DNA from 2 places in the Aggregicoccus sp. 17bor-14 genome. Region 1 is predicted to be linked to the other one. Evidence: riboswitches for the same ligand, from Rfam matches in the RefSeq annotation. Region 1 holds a riboswitch; the other holds the start of a gene.

What was found. A riboswitch is a leader RNA that binds a small molecule or an ion and turns the genes downstream of it on or off. The one in region 1 is predicted to bind cobalamin.
Region 2: it holds a riboswitch for cobalamin, as region 1 does, so the genes downstream of both, FGE12_RS05965 (TonB-dependent siderophore receptor) here and FGE12_RS27925 (hypothetical protein) in region 1, are expected to answer to the same signal.

What each region holds. Positions count from the first base shown of each region.
Region 1 covers NZ_VJZZ01000021.1:51,142-62,769, reverse strand. Annotated here, with positions in the region: gene FGE12_RS27965 (SPFH domain-containing protein) at 1-893, opposite strand, end outside; gene FGE12_RS27960 (SPFH domain-containing protein) at 890-2,050, opposite strand; gene FGE12_RS27955 (hypothetical protein) at 2,056-2,721, opposite strand; gene modA (molybdate ABC transporter substrate-binding protein) at 2,879-3,649, shown strand; gene modB (molybdate ABC transporter permease subunit) at 3,646-4,332, shown strand; gene modC (molybdenum ABC transporter ATP-binding protein) at 4,329-5,405, shown strand; gene FGE12_RS27935 (ubiquinol-cytochrome c reductase iron-sulfur subunit) at 5,467-5,871, opposite strand; gene FGE12_RS27930 (cell surface protein) at 5,985-6,740, opposite strand; gene FGE12_RS27925 (hypothetical protein) at 6,737-7,825, opposite strand; cobalamin riboswitch at 7,991-8,214, opposite strand; gene FGE12_RS27920 (M24 family metallopeptidase) at 8,253-9,593, opposite strand; gene FGE12_RS27915 (ATP-binding protein) at 9,785-11,404, shown strand; gene FGE12_RS27910 (response regulator) at 11,412-11,628, shown strand, end outside.
Region 2 covers NZ_VJZZ01000002.1:486,303-497,930, forward strand. Annotated here, with positions in the region: gene FGE12_RS05960 (SDR family NAD(P)-dependent oxidoreductase) at 1-779, opposite strand, end outside; cobalamin riboswitch at 903-1,121, shown strand; gene FGE12_RS05965 (TonB-dependent siderophore receptor) at 1,250-3,226, shown strand; gene FGE12_RS05970 (hypothetical protein) at 3,223-4,623, shown strand; gene FGE12_RS05975 (ABC transporter substrate-binding protein) at 4,647-5,489, shown strand; gene FGE12_RS05980 (iron ABC transporter permease) at 5,544-6,617, shown strand; gene FGE12_RS05985 (substrate-binding domain-containing protein) at 6,732-7,775, shown strand; gene FGE12_RS05990 (GNAT family N-acetyltransferase) at 7,846-8,376, shown strand; gene FGE12_RS05995 (MFS transporter) at 8,382-9,647, shown strand; gene FGE12_RS06000 (cupin domain-containing protein) at 9,670-10,212, opposite strand; gene FGE12_RS30760 (M28 family peptidase) at 10,388-11,628, shown strand, end outside.

The DNA of each region.
Region 1 (11,628 bases):
AACTGCTTCGCGAGCTGCATCTTCACGTACGCGTCGCCGCCGAGGCGATTGAGCGCCTCCGCCTCCTTGCGCGTCGCATCCGACTCCGCGCGAGCGCGCGCGAGCAGCGCCTTCGCCGCGTTGCTCTGCGTCTGGAAGTAGCCGTCCGCCTCGTTGCGGATGGAGCCTGCGCGCCCGCGCGCCTCCTCCAGCCGCCGGTTCCACTCGGCGCGCTTCGCCTCCAGCTCGCTCGCCTTCTGCACCACGATGTTCTTCTGCTGCTCGAGCAGCGTCTGCACGTCCGCTTCCGCCTGCTTCTGGGCGTTGATCGCCTCCTGGTACTCCGGGTCGAAGCGGTGCTGCTGCACCTGCAGGCTGTCCACCACCAGGCCGTAACCCTCCAGCTCCTTGGCGAGCAGGTCGCGCGCCTTCTGCGCCACCTGGTTCTTCATCGCCACCTGGTAGTACTCCTCGCTGGTGATGGTGTTGAAGGCGTCCCGGATGGCGCTGCGGGCCATGGGGCGCACCACGCGCTCCTTGATCTCCTCCGCCGAGCGCCCCACCCGCGTCACCACCTCTCCGGCCTTCTGCGGGTTCACGCGCCACATCACGTTCACGTCGATGTGGACGTTGTTGCCGTCCTTCGTCTTGAAGGTGATGTCGTCCGGCACGGGGCGGTCGCCCTCGTCCGTGTTCGCGTTCATCAGGAGGTTCTGCTGGCTCAAGGGCAGCACGTCCCAGCTGTTGAGCAGCGGCATCACCAGGTACGTGCCGCCCGCGGGGTAGATCTGCTGCTCGCCGCGCTTCTCCATCAGTCCGAGCATGTTCGTGCGCACGCCCACCTCGGTGCTGCTGGTGGACTCACAGCCGCACAGGGCCAGCGCGAGCACGCAGCTCACGAGTACGCGCTTCACTTGGCACCTCCCGTCACGGCGGCGGGCTGCACGGACATGGGCGCCCCGGGCGAGAGCCCCACCAGCTGCCAGCTCTGGCGCACGAAGGTGATGTACTGCTCGGGCGTCATCACGCCCTGGCTCACGGCGTCGAACATCTTCGCGGTCTCCAGCGCCACCACGTAGCGGCCACCCGCGGCGTTCAGCGCATCCACCTTGAGCCGCTTGGCCTCCGCCTGCGCGAGGCCGAACTCGCGGTCCGCCTTCGCGCGCGTCTCGGCCGCGTTCAGCTCCGCCTCGCTCAGCACCTTGGAGATCTCCGCGGACACCTGGCTCTCCGCGATGGTGATGTCCGCGCTGCCCTTGGAGGAGAGCTGCTGCAGCTTCGCGCGCTCCTCGTTGACCAGGCCCTCCTTGCGGTTCTTCACCGTGAGCTGCACGGCCACCTTCTTGTCGTGCAGGCTCTTCTCGTAGTTGGGCGCGTAGCTGTAGCCGCCCAAGAGCAGGCGCTCCACGTGGAAGCCGCGCGCGGCGAAGCGCTCGCGCAGCAGCTGCTCCGCCTCGCCCAGCGTGCGGATGCGGTCCTCCTCGTGGAAGAAGCTCTCCGCGTTGAGCTTGCCCAGCGTGCTGAGCACGCCGTTGCGGAAGGTGTTCACGACGAAGCTGTCCACGTAGCCCTGCCCCAGCCCGAACTCGCGCGCCACCTGCACCGGGTTCTGGATGCTGTAGAGCAGCGTCACGTCCGCGCTCACCGCGTAGCCGTCCGAGGTCTGCACCGTGAGCGCATCCACCGTGCGGTGGGTGTCGTCGCCGAGCAGCTCGGTGCGGCGCAGGAAGTAGTCGTCCACCTTGCGCAGCCGGTCGCTGCCGCCCGCCTTGGCGCGGCTCTCGAGGCGGTCGTTGCTCGCCTCGAGGATGTGCACGGTGCGCGGGAAGCGGTGCAGCGCCATGCCGGGGCCCACGAAGTAGAGGCCCGGGCCGTACACCCGGTCCTCGATGTTCGCGCTCGAGGCGTAGCGGCGCTGCATCACTCCCAGCTCGCTGGGCTGCACGCGCGCGGTGCAGGAGCCGTAGAGCACGGCGAGCCCCACCAGCGTGCCGAGCGAGACGACGAGCAGGCGCCGTGCACCCTGCCTCAGCTGGGCGAGTGCGAGGCGACGACCGGGAACCTGGACCATGGCGCTTAGGTGCTCCTGTTCGGGTGACGCGGGGACATCGACGGAAGAGGCAGCTCTTCGGGCGCTGCGCTCAGCTCGGGCGCCGTGAGCAGGTGCCCGAGCGCGAGCCGGCTGGCCTCGCGGTCGGCGGCATGCACCAGCGCGTTCACCTCGCGCTCGTAGGTGCGCGTGGCTGCCCAGCGGCGCAGCTCCGGGTAGAGCAGCCCGCCCACCACGAAGAGCGCCACCCACTCCTTGCTCCAGAGCGGGATGAAGGGCGCCCAGACGACGAAGAGGCCCGCGAGCATCCCGGCGAGCGCGAGCCCCACCCGCTCGAGCGCGTGGAAGCGCTCCGGGGCGCGGTAGAAGTCGTTGCGCTCGCGCGCCGTGTAGCGCGCCGCGAGCCGCACGTAGGCGGGCAGCACCACGCCGCGCACCAGCCCCTCGGCCTCGTCCACGAAGCGCTGCGCGGCCGCGGGCGCCAGCGCCTCGCCGCTCTGGCGCGCCGCCTCGCGCAGCGCCGGCAGCTCCGCCTCCAGGTGCTGGAGGTAGAAGCGGCGCACGCCCTCCTCGTCCAGCAGGGCGGGCAGCGCGGAGCGCCGGTTCTCGAAGCCCTGGAGGAGGCGGTCCACCCACTGGCCCACGGCGGTGTGGGGGCCAGCGGCGTCAGAGGTCGGGGAGCGGGTGGGCACGGGTGTTCACCCATGAATAGCCCGTCCGGGGGGTGGGTGCCCAGCCCACCTCCGGAAAGTCGAGCCGCGGCGGGCGCTTGCGCGAGCTGAGCGCGCCCTCGCGGCGGCGCTTGCCACGCGCGACAGCGCGGAGCGGGAAGGGCACACTGGCGCCGCCATGCGCCCGCTCCTGCTGCTCCCGCTGCTGCCGCTGCTCGCCGCCTTCGGGGCGCGGCCGGCCTCGGAGGACGCGGAGCAGTCGCCGGTGCTGGTGTTCGCCGCGGCGAGCACTGCGGACGCACTGCAGGAGCTGGGGCGCGCCTTCGAGCACGAGACGGGGCGCACGGTGCGCTTCGCCTTCGGCGCCTCGAGCGACCTCGCGCGCCAGGTGGCCGCGGGCGCGCCGGCGGACGCCTTCCTCTCGGCGGACGAGGCGCAGCTGGAGCGCGCGGCGTCCAGTGGCCGGCTGGTGACGCGCACGCGCGTGCCGCTGCTGAGCAACCGGCTGGTGGTGGTGGTGCCCTCGGGCGCGCAGGAGGCACCGCGCGATGCGGCGGGGCTGCTGAAGCTGCCGCGGCTCGCGCTCGCGGATCCGCAGGCCGTGCCCGCGGGCGTGTACGCGCGCAACTGGCTGCAGGGGCGCGGGCTGTGGGCGCAGCTCGCGGCGCGCGTGGTGCCCACGGTGGACGTGCGCGCGGCGCTCGCGGCGGTGGAGACCGGGCGGGTGGCGGCCGCCGTGGTGTACGCCACGGACGCGGCGCACTCGAAGCGCGTGCGGGTGGCCTTCGAGGTGCCCACCTCCGAGTCTCCGCGCATCGTCTACCCCGCGGCCGCGCTCACGGGAGGCCACGCGCCGGCGGGCGGCGAGGCCTTCGTGCGCTTCCTGCAGAGCCCCGCGGCGCGCGCCGTCTTCCTGCGCCACGGCTTCGGGAGCGCGGCCCACCCTTGAGTGACGCGCTGAGCGACACGCTGCGGCTCGTCGGCTTCTCGCTGGGCGTGGCGCTGCTCGCGACGCTGCTGCTGCTGCCCCTCGCCGTGGGCGCAGGCTACGCGCTCGCGCGCTGGCGGGGCCGCGGGCGCGCGCTGGTGGAGACCGTGCTCTCCCTGCCGCTCGTGCTGCCGCCCACGGCGGTGGGCCTGCTCTTGCTGGAGCTGTTCGCGCGCCAGAGCCCGCTGGGGCGCCTGCTCGATGCGGCCGGCGTGGAGCTGCTCTTCACCCCGCGCGCGGTGGTGCTCGCGAGCAGCGTGATGGCGCTGCCCCTCTTCGTGCGCTCGGCGCGCAGCGGCTTCGAGGAGGTGGACCCGCGGCTCGTCGCGGTGGCGCGCACGCTGGGACTCTCGCCCCTGCAGGCCTTCTGGCGGGTGAGCCTGCCGCTCGCGTGGCGCGGGGTGCTCACCGGGGCGCTGCTGGCCTTCAGCCGCGCGCTGGGCGAGTTCGGCGCCACGGTGCTGGTGGCGGGCAACATCCCGGGCCTCACCCAGACGCTCTCGCTCGCCATCTTCCAGCACGCGCAGCTGGGCGAGGACGCCGAGGCGCTGCGCCTCACGGCGGTGGCCACGCTGCTCGCCTTCGCGGCGGTGTACGCGACGGAGCTGCTGGTGCGCCGGCGCGAGCGGCAGGTGCGCGCGTGAGCGCCCCGCTGCTGGAGCTGGACGTGCGGCTGCCGCTCGCTGCCTTCGCGCTCGAGGTGCAGGCGCGCTTCGGCTCGCGCAGCCTCGCGGTGCTGGGGCGCTCGGGCTCGGGCAAGACGAGCCTGCTGGAGGTGCTCGCGGGGCTGCGGCACGGGGCGAGAGGGCGCGTGGCGGTGGAGGGCCGCGCGCTGCTGGACAGCGCGCAGGGCCTGGAGGTCGCGCCCGAGAAGCGGCGCATGGGCTACGTGCCGCAGGACGCGCTGCTCTTTCCCCACCTGGGCGTGGAGGGCAACGTGCGCTTCGGCGTGCGCAAGGGGCAGCGCGGCGGACGCGTGGACGAGGCGCTGGAGCTGCTCGGGCTGGTGCCGCTGCTGGGGCGCAGCGTGCAGGGGCTGAGCGGCGGGGAGCGGCAGCGGGTGGCACTCGCGCGCGCGCTGGCGACGGACCCGGCGCTGCTGTTGCTGGATGAGCCGCTCGCAGCGCTCGACGTGGAGCTGAAGGAGCGCGTGCTGCCCTTCCTGCTGCGCGTGCGCGACGAGGCGCGCGTGCCGCTGGTGTACGTGACGCACCAGCTGGGCGAGGCGCGCGCGCTCGCCGAGGAGGCGCTGGTGCTCGAGCGCGGGCGGGTGCAGGCGGCGGGCAGCGCGAGCGAGGTGCTGGGAGCGCCCGCGCGTGCGGTGCTCGGCGCCGAGGGCGAGGAGAACGTGCTGGAGGGCGTGCTCGAGCGTCCCGAGGAGGGCGGCCTGCGCCTGCGGGTGACGGAGGCGCTGCGCCTCTGGGTGCCGGACGCGCCCGAGCTGCAGGCTGGCGCGCGCGCCGTCTATGCGCTGCTCGCCGAGGACCTGCTGCTCTCGGTGCATCCGCTCGAGGGCGTCTCCGCGCGCAACGTCTTCGCGGGCGCCATCACCGCGCTGGAGCCCGTGGGCGTGGACGGCGCGGTGGCCACCGTGCGCTGCGCAGGCGTGGGGCTCGCGGTGCGCCTCACGCGCGCGGCGATTGCGGAGTTGCGACTGCAGGTGGGCAGCCCCGTCTACCTCGCCGCGAAGAGCTCCGCCTGCCGCCGCTTGCGCTGAACGAAGAGAAGAAGAGGAGAACGCGGGCGAAGCCGTCCCCTCTCCCTCTGGATGTCCCTCGTCAGCCCGTGCGCCGCCGCAGGAACAGCGAGTCCCCCTCGCGCGCCACGTCGTACGCGAAGAGCCCTCGCTGCGCAGGCCCGCGCAGCAGCTGCCCCTCCTCGCTGAAGCGGCTGCCGTGGCACGGGCACTCGAGGCGGTGCGCGTCCGGCTTGTACTCCACCGTGCACGCGCCGTGGGTGCACACGCTCCACACCGCGCCGTAGCAGCCCTCGCTGCTGTGGAAGACGACGGCATTGAGGAAGGCCTCGGGCTTCTCCACCGCCGCGCTGCCGCCCACCTGCTGCAGCGCGGGGTAGTCCGAGAGCTTCAGCTCCACCCAGCCCGAGCGCCCGTCGCGGGGCCCGGGGACGCAGGCGGCGAGCGGCTCGGAGGGTGCGTCGTCTCCGCTTCCGCACGCGAGCACGAGCGCGCAGCCGCCGCCCACCAGGGTGCAAAGGGCGGCGCGGCGGGTGAGCGTCTCACATCCCTCACCCCGACCCTCTCCCAGCGGGAGAGGGGACGGCTTCGACACCTCGCTCACGGTGCAGGCCCCGTGAGTGGCGCGCCGTTCACCACCGCCACGGCGTCGAGGTCGAAGCCGCCAGAGGGAGCGAGGTAGCTGTTCACGCCGCTGTCCGTGATGCGCACGAAGCGCACGCGCGCGGGCGGGCTGGGGAAGTCGTCCAGGTCGAACGCATCGCCGCCGGCCGCGTCCGGGTCGGTGGCGCTCACCCCGTTGGTGCTGGAGGCGAACACCGGCTTCACCCCGGCGCAGCCCGGGTAGCCCCCGGCCTCGTCGCTCACCGCACAGCTGCGCTCGCTCCAGGTGACACCGTCCTCGCTCACCGCGACGCGGCCCGGCTCGGCAAAGGTGCCGCCACCTGCGCGCGCGAAGGCGTTCTCGAAGACGATGAAGTCGACGCCGGGGCCGTTCACCGCCACGGTGTCCGTGAACTCGAGCACGATGCTGCCGCCGTTGCCCAGCGAGAGCACGTGCAGCGAGCCATTCGCCGTGCCCGTGCCCTCGGGTGAGCCCAGCACCACGCTGGGGCACAGGTCCTGTCCGAAGCCCGCACCGGCGCCCGGCGTGAAGCTCACGATGCGGTCCGCGAAGGGGTCCGCCGCGTGCGTCACGGACGCCGGCCCGAGACAGGGGTTGAGGTTCTCCTCGGGCGGCGGCGTGCCCGCGTCGTCCTGGGGCTCCCCGCCGCCGTCACTGCCGCCACAGCCCGCTGCGAGCGCGAGGGCCAGCGTGAGTGGCAGCAGCAGCGTCTTTGCGAAGGAGGTGCTCACTGCGCAACCGGGACGGCCGTGACGGCGCCCACGCCCTCGGGCAGCGCGGCGGAGCTCTCCACGACGAAGCCGGTCTGCAGCTCGAGCGTGCCGAGCACCGGGTCGCGCTGGGCCGTGGCGCAGTCGGTGGCGGCGCTGCGGGTGGGGTTCTTCGCGTCCTTCTTGATCGCGATGCGCACCAGGTGCGCGTCCTTGCCCTGCGGATCCGAGATGCGCACGAGCAGGTCGTCACCCATGCTGCCCTCGAGCGACACGCGGCTGCACTGGTCCGCGAAGCGCAGCACCAGCGCAGTCAGGCCCGACGTCTTGACGAGATCCCCCTCCACCTTCAGCGGCACGCGCACGACGCCGTCATAGTGGCGCTTGAAGGTCTGGGGGTCCTGCGATCCCTGAAGCGCCGCGATTCCGTCGCGGAAGCCCGCGATGTCGAAGACGCCGCTGAGCCCAAGGGGACCGCTGAAGCTCGTCACCGCCGCCTTGTCCGGACCGTAGAGGCTGGGAGCCACGAGAGGCAGCACGTTCTCGTAGTTCGCACTCGCGTCCGCGTAGCCGAACACCGCCGCGCCGTTGGTGGCGATGGCGAGCGGGCCGCTCGCCGAGTCCTGGCTGCCCACCATCACGAGCTGCGGCGTCTGATCGCGCAGCGCATACACCGCGGAGCCCGAGCTGAACGAGGCGCCCTGCAGGCCGCTCACGTAGAAGGTGCCGTCGTTGCCCACCGCGGTGAAGTTGCCGGGGATGGAGACGTACTGGGTGCTGCTGCCCTCGAGCGTGTGCACCGCCACCTTCCCGGTGACGTCCGGCTTGGTGTAGCCGCTCAGCAGCCGCTTGCCATCATTCGCGAGGTAGCCGCCGGTGAAGATCTGGAACTTGTCCGGGTCCAGCTGCCGGTCCTCGGGCGCGAACACGTCGAACAGCGGCGTGGTTCCCGCGCTGAGGTCGGGCCAGGTGCCCAGGCTGTACACGCTGCGGCCGTCGTCCTTCAGGCCGTACACGGTGAACTGCTGCTTCGCCGCGTCGTCACCGCAGCCACTCGCGAGCGCCAGCAGCGCCGCGCCCAGGAGCATCGTCTTCGTCGCCTTCATGGTCCCCATCCCTTTGCCGGCCCCCGAGGGCCGGATGTGCAGACGCGAGGGGGAGCGTGGGGGGAGGCGCGGGGGAGAGGGGCTGTTGGAGGCAGACCTGACCTGTGCGCCGTCCGCCACCTCCCCTCGGAGGTCTCGGTATGTCCGGGAGGCGTGCGCGAGGCGCACGCCCACCGGGCCGTCGGCAGGTTTTCGGACTCACAGGCGCGGGAGACGCACGGGGCGCTCCCACCTACTGGCCGTCGCTTCCCAGTCCAGCTGCGGACCAGTGCTTCAGATGACGGCGTTCGTTCCTGCTCACCGCTGCGGGGCAGTGCCGGACTCTCACCGGCTTCCCTTGGAGCCCACCGCCACACTGCGCGAGGAGCACCGACGAGCGAGCGGGGGAATATGGCTTCGGCGGGCGCGTGTCAAACGCGCGGGCGCGCTAACGAACGAGGTACAGCGCCTCCTGGCGCGGCACGAAGAAGCGCCAGCCCTCGGGGGTGAGGTGGGCGGGGTCCTCCTCCATCATGTGCACCACCTGCCCGCCCCACTCCGGCACGGCGGTGCGCGTGGCGAGCTCGATGGCGATGTAGGAGCCGAGCCGCAGCGGCTTCGGGGGGCTCTTGCGGCTCGCGGAGCGGAAGTCGATGGCCGCGCCGAGCCCGTGGCCCTGCGCGCCGATGGGGTGGCTGTACACCTGCGCGTCGATGCCCCTGGCCTTCATCTCCGCCATGGTGGCGTCGTACACGTCCGCGCTCGAGCGCCCCGGGCGGCTCGCGCGCAGCATCAGCGCGTCCTGCAGGGCGTTGGTGTTGGCGAGCGCGCGCTTCATCCCCTCCGGCGCGTCCGTCTCGCCCTCCTTCAGCACGTAGGCCATCTTCTGCCAGTCGGTGTTGAGGCCGAGGTACGTGATGCCGAAGTCCACGTGCACGAGGTCCCCGCGCTGGATGACCACGCTCTCCTCGGCGGGCTCGAGGAAGCCGCGCGCCATGTTCCCGGTCTCGCCCTGGCGCTGCACGCGCACGTCCGGCTGGAACCAGGTGGTGACGCCGTGGGCGCTGAGGCCGTCGTAGAGGCGGCGGCGCAGCTGCCCCACCGTGGTCTTGCCCGGCTGGATGCCCGTGGACGAGAGCGCCTCCTTCACCAGCGCCTCGGTGAGCTGCACCATGCGCGTGTAGTGCGGCAGCTCCTCGGGGAGGCGCGTGTCCAGGTACTCCTCGATGAGCGGCTCGGCCGGCACAAAGCGCTTCTCCGCCTCAGGGCCCAGCGCCTTCACCAGCCACTCGTAGCTCGAGCGGGTGAGGCTGCGCGCGACCCCGCGCGTGCTGTCGATGGACAGCGCGATGTGCGCCGGGTGGAACTCGCGGTCGAGCGCCGCGAGCGTCTCGGGCTTGCTCGGCTCGAGCCGGAAGAAGCGCTCGAGGCCGCCTTCCGCGTAGTCCACCAGCGCCACCTTCTGCAGCCCGCGCTCGCCGCCGTCCACGAACACGAACACGTCCCGGTTGCCCGCGTAGGGGCGCGGCGGGGCGACGTACTGCGTGAGCGGGTCGTCGTGGAACTCCTCGTTGAGGACGATCCACATCCCCACCCCGTGCCGGCGCATCTGCGCGAGCAGCCCCGCGTGCCGCTGCTGCAGCCAGCCCTCGCGCAGCGCGAGCTGCTCGCTGAAGGGGGCGGTCCAGCTGCCGGCGGCCGTCCCTTCGGCGACGGGCGGGGGCCGCGTGGAGGACTTCCCCCCCGCGCAGCCGAGCAGGAGGACGGAGAGGAGCAGGGCGCGGTTCATGCGGGGCGGACCTCGAGGGGCAGCGGGGGCGCGGCCCACCTTAGCGGGGCAGCGGGCGGCCGGCACGCCCACTCGGCGGGGAGCCGCCCATGCGGGACGCGCCCGCCTGCCTCCTCCAGTCGGATGGCGCCGTCCCCATCTTGGGAGGGAGAAGCTGGCGCCAGAGAGTGGAGGGTCGCGGAGGGTTCGCCATGTTCCCGGTCCCCGAGAACGAGCAGGAGCGCCTGCAGGTGCTGCGCAGCTTCGCGCGGCTGGACTACAGCCCGGAGAAGGAGTTCGACGACGCGGCGGCGCTCGCGGCCGAGCTGTGCGAGGTGCCCATCGCCATCGTGTCGCTCGTGGAGGCGGACCGCGAGTGGTTCAAGGGCGTGGTGGGCGTGGAGCTGCGCAGCGTGGAGCGCGAGGACTCCTTCTGCGCGCAGGTGCTCGCGCGCGGCCGCGAGTTCATCGTCCCGGACGCCCAGCGCGACCCCGTCTACAAGCACAACCGCTACGTCAGGCACGTCCCCTTCGTGCGCTTCTACGCGGGCTTCCCCCTGCGCAGCCGCGAGGGCGCGGTGGTGGGCACCCTGTGCGTGCTGGACCGCGAGCCGCGCGTGCTGGACGCGGGCCAGCTGGAGGCGCTGCGCGCGCTGGCGCGCCAGGTGTCCGGACAGCTGGAGCTGCGCCGCGGCGCCGCGGCGCTCGCGAAGCGCGAGCTGGGCCACGTGGACGTCGAGCAACTGCAGGAGGAGCTGCTGCGGCTGCTGGTCGCGCAGTGCAGCGACGGCCTGGTGGTGACGGACGCGCGCGGCGTGCTGAAGCTCTTCAACACCGAGGCCGAGCGCCAGCACGGCGTCTCGCGCGACGCGCTCTTCAACTCGCGCTGGCCGCTGGTGCTGGGCTTCACCCAGCCCAACGGCGAGCCGCTGCCCCAGCAGGACGCGCCGCTCGCCCGCGCGCTCGCCGGCGAGCAGGTGCGCGACAGCGAGTGGGCGGTGCGCCGCCCGGACGGCAGTGCGCGGCTGCTCGAGGGCCACGCGAGCCCGCTGCACCACGTGGACGGGCGGCTCGCGGGCGCCGTGCTCATCACCCGCGACATCACCGAGCAGCGGCGCACCGAGCGCGCGCTGCACGAGGCGGTGCGCACCCGCGACGAGTTCCTCTCCATCGCGAGCCACGAGCTGCGCACCCCGCTCTCCACGCTCGCGCTGCAGGCGAGCGGCCTCTTGCGCGCGCTGCGCCCCGAGCCTGGCGGCGAGGACGGGGAGCTCTCCCGCGCGCGCCTGCTCAAGAAGGCCGAGAGCCTGCACCGTCAGGTGGGCCGGCTCGAGGCGCTGGTGAGCGGGCTGCTGGACGTCTCTCGGCTGAGCAGCGGCAAGCTGGAGCTGCAGACGGAAGAAGTCGACCTGCGCGAGCTCGCGGGTGAGCTGGTCGAGCGGATGGGGGAGGCGTCGGGCGGGCGGCTGCGGCTGAGCGCGCCGGTGTCCGTGGTGGGGCACTGGGACCGGCTGCGGCTCGAGCAGGTGCTCACGAACCTGGTGACCAATGCGCTGCGCTACGGGCGCGACCGGCCGGTGGAGGTGCGCGTGGAGGGCACCCCGGCGGTGGCGCGGCTGCAGGTGCGCGACGAGGGCATCGGCATCCCCGAAGAGGCGCTGGAGCGCATCTTCGGGCGCTTCGAGCGCGCGGCCTCGGGGCGCAACTACGGAGGCCTCGGCCTCGGGCTGTGGCTCACCCGCCAGCTGGTGGAGGCGATGCAGGGCAGCATCCACGTGCAGAGCCGCCCGGACGTGGGCTCCACCTTCACCGTGGAGCTGCCCCGGCACTGAGCGACCCATGACCGAGCCCGCGCACAACGCCCCGCAGGTGCTCGTGGTGGACGACGACGCGGACCTGCGCCAGGCCGTGTGCGAGCTGCTGGAGGACGAGGGCTACCGGGTGCAGACGGCGCAGCACGGCGCCGCGGCGCTCGCCCTGCTGCGCGCGTCCTCTACCCTGCCCCAGCTCATCCTGCTGGACCTGATGATGCCGGTGATGGACGGCTGGCAGTTCC
Region 2 (11,628 bases), on a different contig from region 1:
AGGAGGCCCCCGTCCACGCGCAGCGCCGCGCCGTTGGTCGCGGCGGAGAGCGGGCTCGCGAGGTAGGCGACGAGGCTCGCGACCTCGGACGGGTCGATGAAGCGCTTGAGCAGGGAGCTGGGGCGCATCTTCTGGAAGAACTCCTTCTCCACCTGTGCGCGGCTCACGCCCTGCTGCTTTGCAAGCCCCTCCACGAAGCCCTCCACGCCCTCGCTCGCGGTGGGGCCGGGCAGCACGGTGTTCACCGTCACCCCCGTGCCCACCGTGGTCTCCGCGAGACCGCGCGACACGGCCACCTGCGCCGTCTTCGTCATCCCGTAGTGGATCATCTCCGAGGGGATGTGCACCGCCGACTCGCTCGAGACGAAGAGGATGCGGCCCCAGTTCTGCTCGCGCATGCCCGGCAGGTACGCGCGCGAGAGGCGCACGCCGCTCAGCACGTTGGTCTCGAAGAACTGCAGCCACTCCTCGTCGGGGATCTCCTCGAAGGGCTTGCTCGCGAAGATGCCCAGGTTGTTCACCAGCACGTCCACGCGCGGGACCTGTGCGACCACCTGGCGCGCGCCCTCGGCCGTGCCCAGGTCCGCCGCCACGCCAGAGAGCTTCGCGCCGGGCACCACCTTGCGCACCGCCGCGAGCGCCGCCTCCACGCGCGCCGGGGTGCGTCCGTTGAGCACCACCTGGGCACCCTCGCGCGCGAGCGCCGTGGCGATGGCGAGCCCGATGCCCGCGGTGGATCCGGTGACGAGGGCCTTCTTGTCCTGGAGCTGCAAGTCCATGTGTGTCCTCTGGGGGAAAGCCCTCTAGATGCGCAGGCCCCCGGCGCGTCGCCACCGTTCGCCGGGGAGCCCCGGGCTGCCGGGCGGGCAGGGGAGCGTTTGACAAGGCCCCGCCCGCGCCGTATTCCGGCCGGCGCCATCGGTGCCCTCCGCTCTGTGTAGCGGCGGGCTCCAAGGGAAGCCGGTGAGAGTCCGGCACTGCCCCGCAGCGGTGAGCAGGAACGAACGCCGTCATCTGAAGCACTGGTCCGAAGCTGGACTGGGAAGCGACGGCCAGTAGGTGGGAGGACGCTCCTCCCGCGCCTGTGAGTCCGAAAACCTGCCGATGGCCCGCGGCGTGCCCTCACGGGCGCGCGCAGCGGACAGGACCGAGACCTCCGAGGGGAGGTGGCGGGCGGCGCACGGCCGGACTTCACCCTCTCCGCGCACCTCCCCTGCCAGCCCTCCCTCCGGCGCGCGAGGAGTGGACGTTGAAGGGGAGTCGTGAGCAGAGGGCCGCGAGGGCCACCGCCGCTGCGGCCGCGCTCGCGCTCGCCCTGCCCGCGCACGCCCAGGCGCCCGAGTCCCCGCAGGTGCCGGAGGACGTGCAGCAGGCCGAGCAGCTCGGCGAGCTCATCGTGGTGCAGGGCCAGCCGCTGCCCCTGCCGCGCCTGCCCGCGCCCCACACCGCGCAGCAGCGCGACCCCACGGCGGCCGTCACGCTCTTGCCGGTGGAGGCGCAGCGGCTGGAGGCGCGCGACACGGCGGAGGTGCTCGCCACCGCGCCGGGCGTGAGCGTGCAGGACCTGGGCGGCTATGGGCAGGCGAAGAGCCTGAGCGTGCGCGGCGCGGCCTCCAACGGCGTGCTGGTGCTGCTGGACGGCATCCCGCTGCAGGGGGCGGGCGGCATCGCGGACCTCTCGCGCATCCCGCTGCCGCTGGTGCAGCGCTTCGAGCTGCTGCGCGGAGCGGCCGGCGCGCGCTACGGCACGGGGGCGCTGGGCGGCGTGGTGAACGTGGTGACGCGCGAGGCGGGTGAGCACCCGTGGGCGGGCCTCACGCTCACCGGTGGCAGCTTCGGCACGCTGCAGGGAGAGCTCGCGGCGGCGGGCAGCGCGCTGGGCGGCACGGGGCTGCTGCTCGTGCACGCGGGCGGCTCGCGCGGGGACTTCCCCTACCTCTTCGACCCGGCGCCCTCCCTGCCGGGCAACGCGCTCGAGGAGCGCAAGCGGCAGAACAACGACGCGGGCGGCGGGGGCGGCCTCGCGAAGTACCGGCGCGAGCTGTCGCCGGGCCTCGCGCTGGACGTGCTCGCGGAAGGACAGGCGGACGAGCGCGGGCTCGCGGGCTCGGCGCAGAACCCTTCCTCGACGCGCGAGCGCTCGCGCCACGGCTCCCTCGCGCTCGCCCTCACCCGCAGCGAGGGCGCGCACACGCAGCTCTACGCGCGCGGCTACGCACACGCCGAGCGGCTCGAGCAGTCGAGCGGCGGCGAGAGCCTCGGCGCGCAGACGCACGCGGTGGGCGGAGTGGAGCTGGATGCGCGCACCCGCGCCGGCCTCCACGGCCTCTCGGCGAACGCGAGCGTGGGGGCGGAAGGCGTGCCGGGCGCGGCCACCTGGCTGCGCCTCAGCCTCATGGCCCAGGACGAGCTGCAGCTGCTCGGCGAGCGCCTGCTGCTCGCGCCCAGCGTGCGGGTGGAGCGCGCCGGGCCCTACACGCTCTTCTCCCCGAAGCTGGGGCTGCTCGCGAAGCTCTACGGCCCCCTGCGCCTGCGCGCGAACGTGGGCCAGGCACACCGCGCCCCCTCCTTCTACGAGCTGTACGTGCGCGCCGGCACGCTGCTGCCCAACCCCTCCTTGCGCCCCGAGCGCGCGCTGCACGCGGATGCGGCGCTCGTGTACGAGGGCACGCGCGGCTCGGCCGCCGTGGGGCCCTTCGTCGCGCTCTACGAGGACCTCATCGCCTACGAGCTGTACCCGCCCTTCGCCGCGCGGCCCGTGAACTTCGCCTCCGCGCGCTCGAGCGGCCTGGAGGCCGAGGGCGAGCTGCGGCCCTGGGCCGACTTCCTGCGCCTGAGCGCGAGCTACACGCTGCTCTTCAGCACGAACCTGAAGGATGACCCGCGCTACTACCTGAAGGACCTGCCCTACCGCCCGCGCCACGCGCTCAGCGCGCGCGTCTCGGGCGGCCCCCGCTGGCTCTCGGCGAGCCTGGAGGTGGCGGCGCAGTCCAAGCAGTACTTCAACCGCACCGAGGAGCTGGTGCTGCCCGCGCGCGCCTTCGTGCACGCCGGAGTGCACACCACCCTGGGCCGCGCGCCCGAGGTGACGCTGGGCCTCGCGGTGAAGAACCTCTTCGACGTGCGCACCCAGGACTTCGACGGCTACCCGCTGCCCGGCCGCTCCGTGTACGCGACCCTCGCGCTCGCGCTCGGCGGACGCACGGCCCAAGGAACGGATCGATGACCCGACTGCTGCCATTGCTGCTGCTCCCGCTGCTGCTCACGGGCTGCCCCGACTCGGGCGTGCTCTGCTCCGAGGGGCTCACCGCCTGCGGCAACACCTGCGTGGACCTGCAGAGCGAGAGCGCCCACTGCGGCGCCTGCGGCCAGGCCTGCGCGCAGGGAGAGCTGTGCTCGGAAGGGGCCTGCCTCGCAGCGCCCGAGGCCTGCGCGGGCGGGGTGTGCGGCTACGACGTGGTGGCCACCTGCTTCAACGCGGGCCAGGTGGTGGGCGTGCAGGCGGAAGCCGCGCTGCGCGGGCGGCGCACCCCGGTGGGCAGCAACCCGCAGACGGTGGCGCGCCTGCAGGACGTGCTGGTGGTGGTGGACGGGCTCAGCCGCAAGCTGCGCCAGGTGCGCCTCGGCGACTTCAGCGCGCTGCCCGAGGAGGACAGCGCGGGCGCCGCTCCCAACCAGCTGCTCGCGGCAGACCCCTACCTCTACGTGCTCAACTCCACCTCCAACACGCTGCAGGTGCTCAAGCGCACGCGCGAGCCGCTCGCGGCGCCCGAGGGCGGCACCCGCTTTCCGCAGGGCCTCGGGCTCGAGACGGTGGACGAGCTGAACTTCGGCCCCAACACCAACCCCTACGCGATGGCGCCGCTGGGTGACGCGCTGTGGGTGAGCCTGCTCGGAAACCTCGGCGAGGACCCGGGCGCGGGCGGGCGCGTGGTGCGCGTGTCGCTCGCAGACCCCGCGCACCCGGTGAAGACGGGCGAGGTGCAGCTCCCGTCCGGCGCGGCGCTGCGGCCCTTCCCGGGCAAGAGCAGCCTCGCGGCGCCCAACGGGCTCGCGGCCTTCGGCGACGCGCTCTACGTGGCCCTGAGCAACATCTCGCTCGACACCTACCAGGCTGCGGGGCCCGGGCTGCTCGCGCGCGTGGACCCGGTGCGCATGGCGGCGGAGACGGTGGACCTGGGGGAGGGCTGCCTCGGGGCCTCGTGGGTCGCGCGCCTGGGAGAGCGGCTGCTGGTGAGCTGCGGCGGCCTCACCACGTACACGAAGGACTACCAGCTCGAAGCGGTGCAGAAGACGGGCCTCGTGCTCCTGGGGCCGGACTCGAGTGGCGCGCTGGCGCCGCGGGCCACCTGGAGCCTCGGGTGCGCGGCCGGCACCAGCTGCCTGCTGCCCAGCGCGGGGCGCTTCGCCACGGTGGGCGAGCGCGTCTTCGTCGGCGACGTGAGCTACGGCCGACTCTTCGTGGTGGACGTGGTGCAGGACGCCTTCGTCGAGCGGCGAGGGCTCTCGGGAAGTGCCCAGCCTCCGCTCGACCTCTGCTCGCGGCCCGACCCCGCCTGCGCGGGCCAGGCCTCCTGCGGCCAGCTGCCCTCGCTCGTCGGGGACGTGGTGGCCGTGCCATGAACCCCCGTCACCCTGGATTCGCCATGCGCGCTGCGCTCGCCCTGCTGCTCCTCGTCGCCTCCACGCCCGCGCTCGCGGCGCGCCCCGCGGGGCCCTATTCCCTGGGGCCGCAGCGCGCGGCGCCCGTGCGGCGGGTGGTGACGCTCGCGCCCTCGCTCACCGAGATGGTGGTCGCGCTCGGGGCAGGGGAGCGGCTGGTGGGTGTGTCGCGCTTCGACCAGCAGCCCGAGGTGGCGAAGCTGCCGCGGGTGGGCGGCTTCACGGACCCGTCGGTGGAGGCGGTGCTCGCGCTCAAGCCGGACCTGGTGCTGGTGTTCCCCGGGCCCGGCAACCAGCGCCCGGTGGAGAAGATGGCGCAGCTGGGCCTGCGCGTGCTGGTGCTGCCGCTGCAGACGGTGCAGGACACGCTCGCGGCGATGCGCGCTGTGGGAGACGCGCTCGGGCGCGGTGCAGAGGCGCAGGCGCTGGTCTCGCGCATCGAGGCCACCCGCGCACGCGTGCGGGCCGCGGCGGCAAAGTCGAAGCGGCCTCCGCGCGTGCTCTTCGTGTACGGCTTCGAGCCGCTGGTGGTGGCGGGGCCGGGCTCCTTCGCGGACGAGCTGCTGCACGACGCAGGCGGGGTGAACATCGCGGCGGACGCGGGTACGCCCTATCCGGTGTACTCGCCCGAGCGCGCGGTGGTGGCGAAGCCGGACGTGGTCATCGACGCGGCGGACGTGGACGTGGGCAAGGACAAGCTCCGAAACCTCCCCGGGCTGCGCGAGGCGCGCTGGGCGCAGGTGCCCACGCGTGCGCTCCTCCAGCCAGGGCCCAGCCTGGGCCGCGGCCTCGAAGAGCTCTACGCGTTGCTCCATCCCGAGAACTGAGTGTCCCATCTCCCTCTGGGAGAGGGCTAGGGTGAGGGAAGAAGCCTTTCGCAGATGACCACCACGCGTTCCCAGCACCTCACCCGCGGTCACTTCTCCACCGCGCGCCTCTACGCGCTGTGCGGGCTCTTCCTGCTGCTCGCGGTCGCAGCCTTCCTCGTCGCTGCGCGCTTCGGCGAGCAGCCCATCTCGCTCACCGCGGCCTTCTCCGACCCCACCTCCACGGATGCGACGATCTTCTGGTCGCTGCGCCTGCCGCGCGCGCTCCTCGGAGCGCTGGTAGGCGCAGGGCTCGCGGCCTCGGGCTCCACGCTGCAGGGACTCTTGCGGAACCCGCTCGCGGACCCCTTCGTGCTGGGCGTCTCGGGAGGCGCGGCGCTGGGGGCCACGCTCGCGCTCGCGGTGGGGCTGGGCACGGTGGGCGAGCTCGCGCCGGGCGTGCACGAGAGCGTGGCGCAGCTGTCCGCGCCCAGCCTCTTCGCGTTCCTCGGGGCGGGGGCGGCGGTGGCGGTGGTGCTCGCGGGAGGCCGCGCGCACGGCTCGCGCGCGCCCTACGCGGCGCTGCTCACGGGCGTGGTGTTCAACTCCTTCGCGTCCGCGGCCATCACGCTGGTGAAGACGCTCACCAACCCGGACCGGCTCGCGGAGATTCTGTACTGGCTCGCGGGCACGCTCGGCTACGAGCGCCCCGCGGTGCTCGGGCTCGCGGCCGCGCTGCAGGTGGGCACGCTCGCGGTGATGGTCGCGCTCTCCGGGCGGCTCAACCTCCTGAGCCTCGGAGACGACGACGCCGCGGCGCTCGGCGTGCCGGTGGCCTCCACGCGGCGCTGGCTGCTCGTCGCGGCGAGCGCGAGCGTGGCGGGTGCGGTGGCGCTCACCGGGCTCATCGGCTTCGTGGGGCTCATCGTGCCGCACCTGCTGCGGCTCGCGTTCGGGCCGGACCAGCGGCTGCTCATCCCGCTCTCGGCGCTGGGGGGCGCGGCCTTCCTCACGCTGGCGGACCTGCTCGCGCGGCTCGCCTTCCCGCTCTTCGGCACGGAACCGCCGGTAGGCGTCATCACCGCGATCCTCGGAGGCCCGCTCTTCCTCCTCCTGCTGCACCGCCGGCAGCGGCAGGGGGCTGCGTAGTGGGCGCCGGTCGTGGCGTGCTGCACTGCCGCTGAGTGCGGCGCGGCGCGTCGAAGCGCTCAGACCGGGGTCCATGGAGCACCGGGCCCGCAAGTAGGGCACACTACCCAGGCCATGCCGACGCTGCCTCCGCTGCTGCTCTCGCTCGCCGTCGCTGCCGCCGCTCCAGCGCCCTCCGCCACCGTCGCCCCCGTCGGCCCCGCGGCCAACGAGGTGCGGGTGGGGGGCTCCTCCAGCATGCTGCCGGTGACGCGCATCATGGAGGCGGGCTTCGAGTCCCAGGCGCGCAGCCTGCACCTCAAGGTGCTGCAGGCCACGAGCACGGGCCGCGGCTTCAAGCAGCTGTGCGCGGGCGAGGTGGACGTGATGGCGGCGAGCCGCCCCATCGAGGACGCGGAGGTGCGCGCGTGCACCGGCGCGGGGCAGGCCTTCGTGGAGCTGCCGGTCGCGCTCGACGGCGTGGCGGTGGTGGCGCACCGCGACGCCTCCTGGCTCTCGTCCATCACGGTGACGGAGCTGCGCCGCCTCTGGACTCCGGACGCGAAGAAGCGCGTGACGCGCTGGAGCCAGCTGCGCAAGGGCTGGCCGGACGTGCCGGTGAAGCTGGTGGCGCCCGGCGTGGGCTCGGGCACCCGGGACTTCTTCGCGGAGGCGCTGGGGCTGACGGCGGGCAACCACAAGCTGCGGCCGGACGTGCGCGAGGTGGAGAGCGGTGAGGACATGGTGCGCGCGGTGGCCGCGCAGCCTGGCGCGCTCGGCTTCCTCAGCACCTCGTACCTGGAGTCGAAGCAGGACGCGCTGCGCGTGGTCGGCGTGGACGACGAGGACGCGCGCACGGGCGCAGGGCCCATCCTGCCGGGCGAGGACACCGTGCGCAGCGGCAAGTACCAACCCTTCACGCGGCCGGTGATGCTCTACGTCTCGGCGCGCGCGCTGGAGCGCGAGGGCGTGGCGAGCTTCGTGCGCTTCTACGTGGACAGCGCGGAGCGGGTGACGCGCAAGGGGGGCTACGTGCCGCTGCCGGCCGAGGTCTACCGCCTGGACCAGGCGCGCCTGCGGGCGCGGCGCACCGGCAGCCTCTTCTCCGGCAAGGTCGCGGGCGTGCCCATCGCGGAGCTGCTGCGGCGCGAGGCCGCGGACGTGGGCGCGGGGCACTGAAGCCCCGCAGCGGCCTCGCCCGGCACCGCGCCGGCTGCGCAGCGCTGCCGGACGGTGCTACGACGGAAGGGTGAACGTCCCCGTCCTGACCACCGAGCGCCTCGTCCTCCGCCGCCACCAGCTCGAGGACTTCGAGCCCGCCAGCGCCATGTGGGCCTCCCCGGACGTCGTCCGCCACATCGGCGGCCGGCCCTTCACGAAGCAGGAGACGTGGTTCCGGCTGCTGCGCTACGTGGGCCACTGGGAGCTGCAGGGCTACGGCTTCTGGGCGGTGGAGGAGCGGGAGACGGGGCGCTTCGTCGGGGAGCTCGGCTTCGCGGACTTCCAGCGCGAGCTCACCCCGCCGCTGGGGGCGGGCACCCCGGAGATGGGCTGGGCGCTGGTGCCCTCGGCGCACGGCCGGGGCTACGCGACGGAGGCGCTCTCCGCGGCGCTCGCGTGGGGTGACGCGCACTTCGAGGTCGCGCGGTCGGTGTGCATCATCGACCCCGGGAACCTCGCCTCCGTGCGGGTGGCGGAGAAGCTCGGCTTCCGCGCCTACGCGGCGGCCACGCTCGGCGGCGCGCCGACGCGCCTCTTCGAGCGCCCCTTCGTTCGCTGAGCGCCATGGCCCCCGCGCCCTCCCGGCTCCGCGCCACCTTCCACGCGCACGCAGGCGGCCTGCCGCGCCTGTACTGGGTGCTGTGGTGGGGGACCTTCATCAACCGGCTCGGCTCCTTCGCGGTGCCGTTCATCGCCCTGTACCTCACGCGCGAGCGAGGGATGGGCGCGGCCGCCGTCGGGCTGGTGGCGAGCCTGCACGGGCTGGGAGGGCTGCTCGCCGCGTACCTGGGCGGCGCGCTCGCGGACCGCATCGGCCGGCGCCCGACGCTCATCGGGGCGCTGTGCTGTGGCGCGGGCTCCATGGTGCTGCTCGCCCTCGCGCGCCAGCCCGCGCTCATCGCGCTCGCGGCCTTCTCGCTCGGCCTGCTCGGGGACATGTACCGGCCCGCGGTCTCCGCGGCCATCGCGGACGTGGTGCCTGCGGACAGGCGCGCGCAGGCGTTCACGCTCTTCTACTGGGTCGTGAACCTCGGCTTCGCCGTGGCGCTGCCCACCGCGGGCCTGCTCTCGCGCGCGGGCTTCTCGGTGCTCTTCTTCGCGGACGCCACCACCACGCTGCTGTACGCCGCCGTGGTGTGGCGCCTCCTGCCCGAGACGCGGCCCCGGCAGGCGGCAGCGGCGGCGCGCGGCGGCCTGCGCAGCGTGCTGCTCACCCTGGCGCCCTTCCGGGACCGGGCCTTCCTCGCCTTCGCGCTGCCCGTCTTCCTGCTGGTCATCGTCTTCTTCCAGCACATGGTCGCGCTGCCCCTCACGCTCGAGGCGCGCGGGATGAGCGACACCGCGTGGGGCCTGGTGCTGGGCACCAACGGCGCCCTGATCGTGCTGCTGCAGCCCTTCGCGGGGCGCTGGGTGGAGCGCCTGCCGCGAGGCGCCGTGCTCGCGGGCGCCTGCGTGCTGACGGGGGCGGGCTTCGGCCTGCACGGGCTCTCGGGAGGCGTGGCGCTCGCGGTGCTCGCGGTGGCGGTGTGGACCGCGGGTGAGATCATGCACGCGCCCGTGGCCTCCAGCGTCGTCGCGGACCTCGCGCCGCCGGCGGTGCGCGGGACCTACCAGGGCGCGTACTTCATGCTCTGGGGGCTCGCGGCCTTCCTCGGGCCGCTGCTGGGCGGCTGGGTGCTGGGGCACGCTCCGGCGAGCGCACTCTGGGCGGGCTGCCTCGCGCTGGGGCTGCTCGCCGCCGCGCTGCAGGCCGGGGCGGCGGCGGTGCGCAGGCGCCAGCTCGCGGCGCTGCGGCAGGTGCGCCCGGACATCTCCGCCGCACTGGACTGACGCAGCCCCCGCCCCGACCGCATCACTGCGCCTTCTTCGCCGTGGCCTTGCCCGTGCGCGGGTCATCCGCCTTGTCCACGTAGACGATGTCGAAGGGGCCGTTGGAGTTGAGCTGCAGCACCGTCTCCTCGGACGTGGTGAGGAAGTGCTTGTGGCCCTTGGGCATGGAGAAGTAGCCGCCCGCACTCAGCGCGGTCATCTTCGACGCGTCGAACTTCGCGCCCATGCCGATGCTCGCGTTGCCCGACAGCACCGTGAGGCGCTCGTCCTGCGAGTGGTGGTGCGGCCCGATGCGGTAGTTCGCCGGGAACTTGATGCGCATCGCGAAGGGGCCGGGCTTGCCGGGGTCTCCCTCGAGCACCGCCACCTTGGCACCCGGCGGTAGCGACGGCGGCCCGTCTCCCCACTTCAGGTCGTTCGCGGTGACGACCACGTCCTGGCCCGCGCCCATGTGCTTCGCGGCCGCGTGGCCCTCGTGGGAAGTGGGGGTGGCCTGCGCGAAGACGAGCGCGGCGGGCAGGCAGAGTGCGCCGGTCAAGAGTGTGCTGCGGAGTGTGCGGATCATGCGGACCTCCTCTGGGGTCGACTCCGGAAGCTGGGAGGGTGCGCGGGGTGTTTCCATCGCGCCCGGGTCGCAGGGCAGAGGTCGACCGCTCGCGGCGGAGGCGGCGCTGCGCACCGCTCCCCGACCGCCCAGCGGCGGGTGGAACATTCGCCTCGCCCGTCGGGTGGAGGGCAGAATGCCTCCCTCTCCCCGAGGTGCTGCCCTGAGAACCCGCCTGCTGCTGCCGCTCGTCCTCCTCGCCCTCCCCGCCGCCGCTGCTGCGCCCTCGCCCCTGGGTCCCATCTCGCCCGAGACCGGCCTGGTGCTGCGCGATGACGTCGTGCGCGCGTACATCCAGGAGAGCTCGGGGGACCGCATCCACGACAGCGTGGCGCGGCTCGCCTCGCAGGCGCGCGACGCCCAGGGTGACTACGCGCGGGCGGCCGACTGGATGAAGGGCGCGGCGGAGGCCGCGGGGCTGAAGGACGTGCACCTGGAGGCCCTGGAGGACGGGCCGCAGTGGCGCGCCACCCGCGGCGAGCTGTGGCTGAGCGCGCCGCAGCGCTTCAAGGTGACGAGCTACGCGGACCAGCCGATGAGCCTCGGGATGGGCAGCGGCGCCTTCGAGGGCCAGGGCCTCGAGCTGGTGGACGTGGGCGAGGGCAGCTCGGACGCGGACTACGCGGGCAAGGAGCTGAAAGGCAAGGTGGCCTTCACCTCGGGCATCCCGTACCCGGTGCTGACGAAGGCGGTGAAGGAGCGCGGCGCAGTGGGCGTGGTGAGCGCCTACTCCACGCCGCCGTGGAACCTGCGCAACCGCCTGGACGGCGACTTCCCGGACGAGATCGGCTGGGCCGCGGTGCCGGACGCCATGTTCCCCGAGGGCATGCGCCGGCCCTTCCTCTTCATGCTCTCCGACCGCCGGGCGCGCGAGCTGCGCACGCAGCTGAAGGCCGGCCCGGTGAAGGTGGACGTGAGCGTGCAGGCGGAGATGTACCGGGGGCACTTCGACATCGTCAGCGGCGTCATCCCGGGCAGCTCGCGCGCGAACGAGGAGGTGGTGCTCACCGCGCACCTGGACCACTACAAGCCGGGCGCGGACGACAATGCGTCGGGCTCGGCGACGCAGCTCGAGCTGGTGCGCACCTGGACGGAGCTCATCCGCCGCGGCGTGGTGCCGCCGCCCGCGCGAACGCTGCGGGTGCTGTGGGTGCCGGAGCTCGTGGGGACGCGCAGCTGGCTCGCGCACCACGCCGCGGACCCGGTGAAGCGCGTGGCCAACTTCAACTTCGACATGCTCGGCGCGAGCCTCAGCCGCATGCACTCGCGCTACGTGGTCTCGTACGCGCCGGACTGGAACGCGAGCTTCGTGAACGCCGTCGCCGAGTCGACGCTGGACTTCATGAACCGCTTCAACGCCGTGGCCTACCCCGCGCG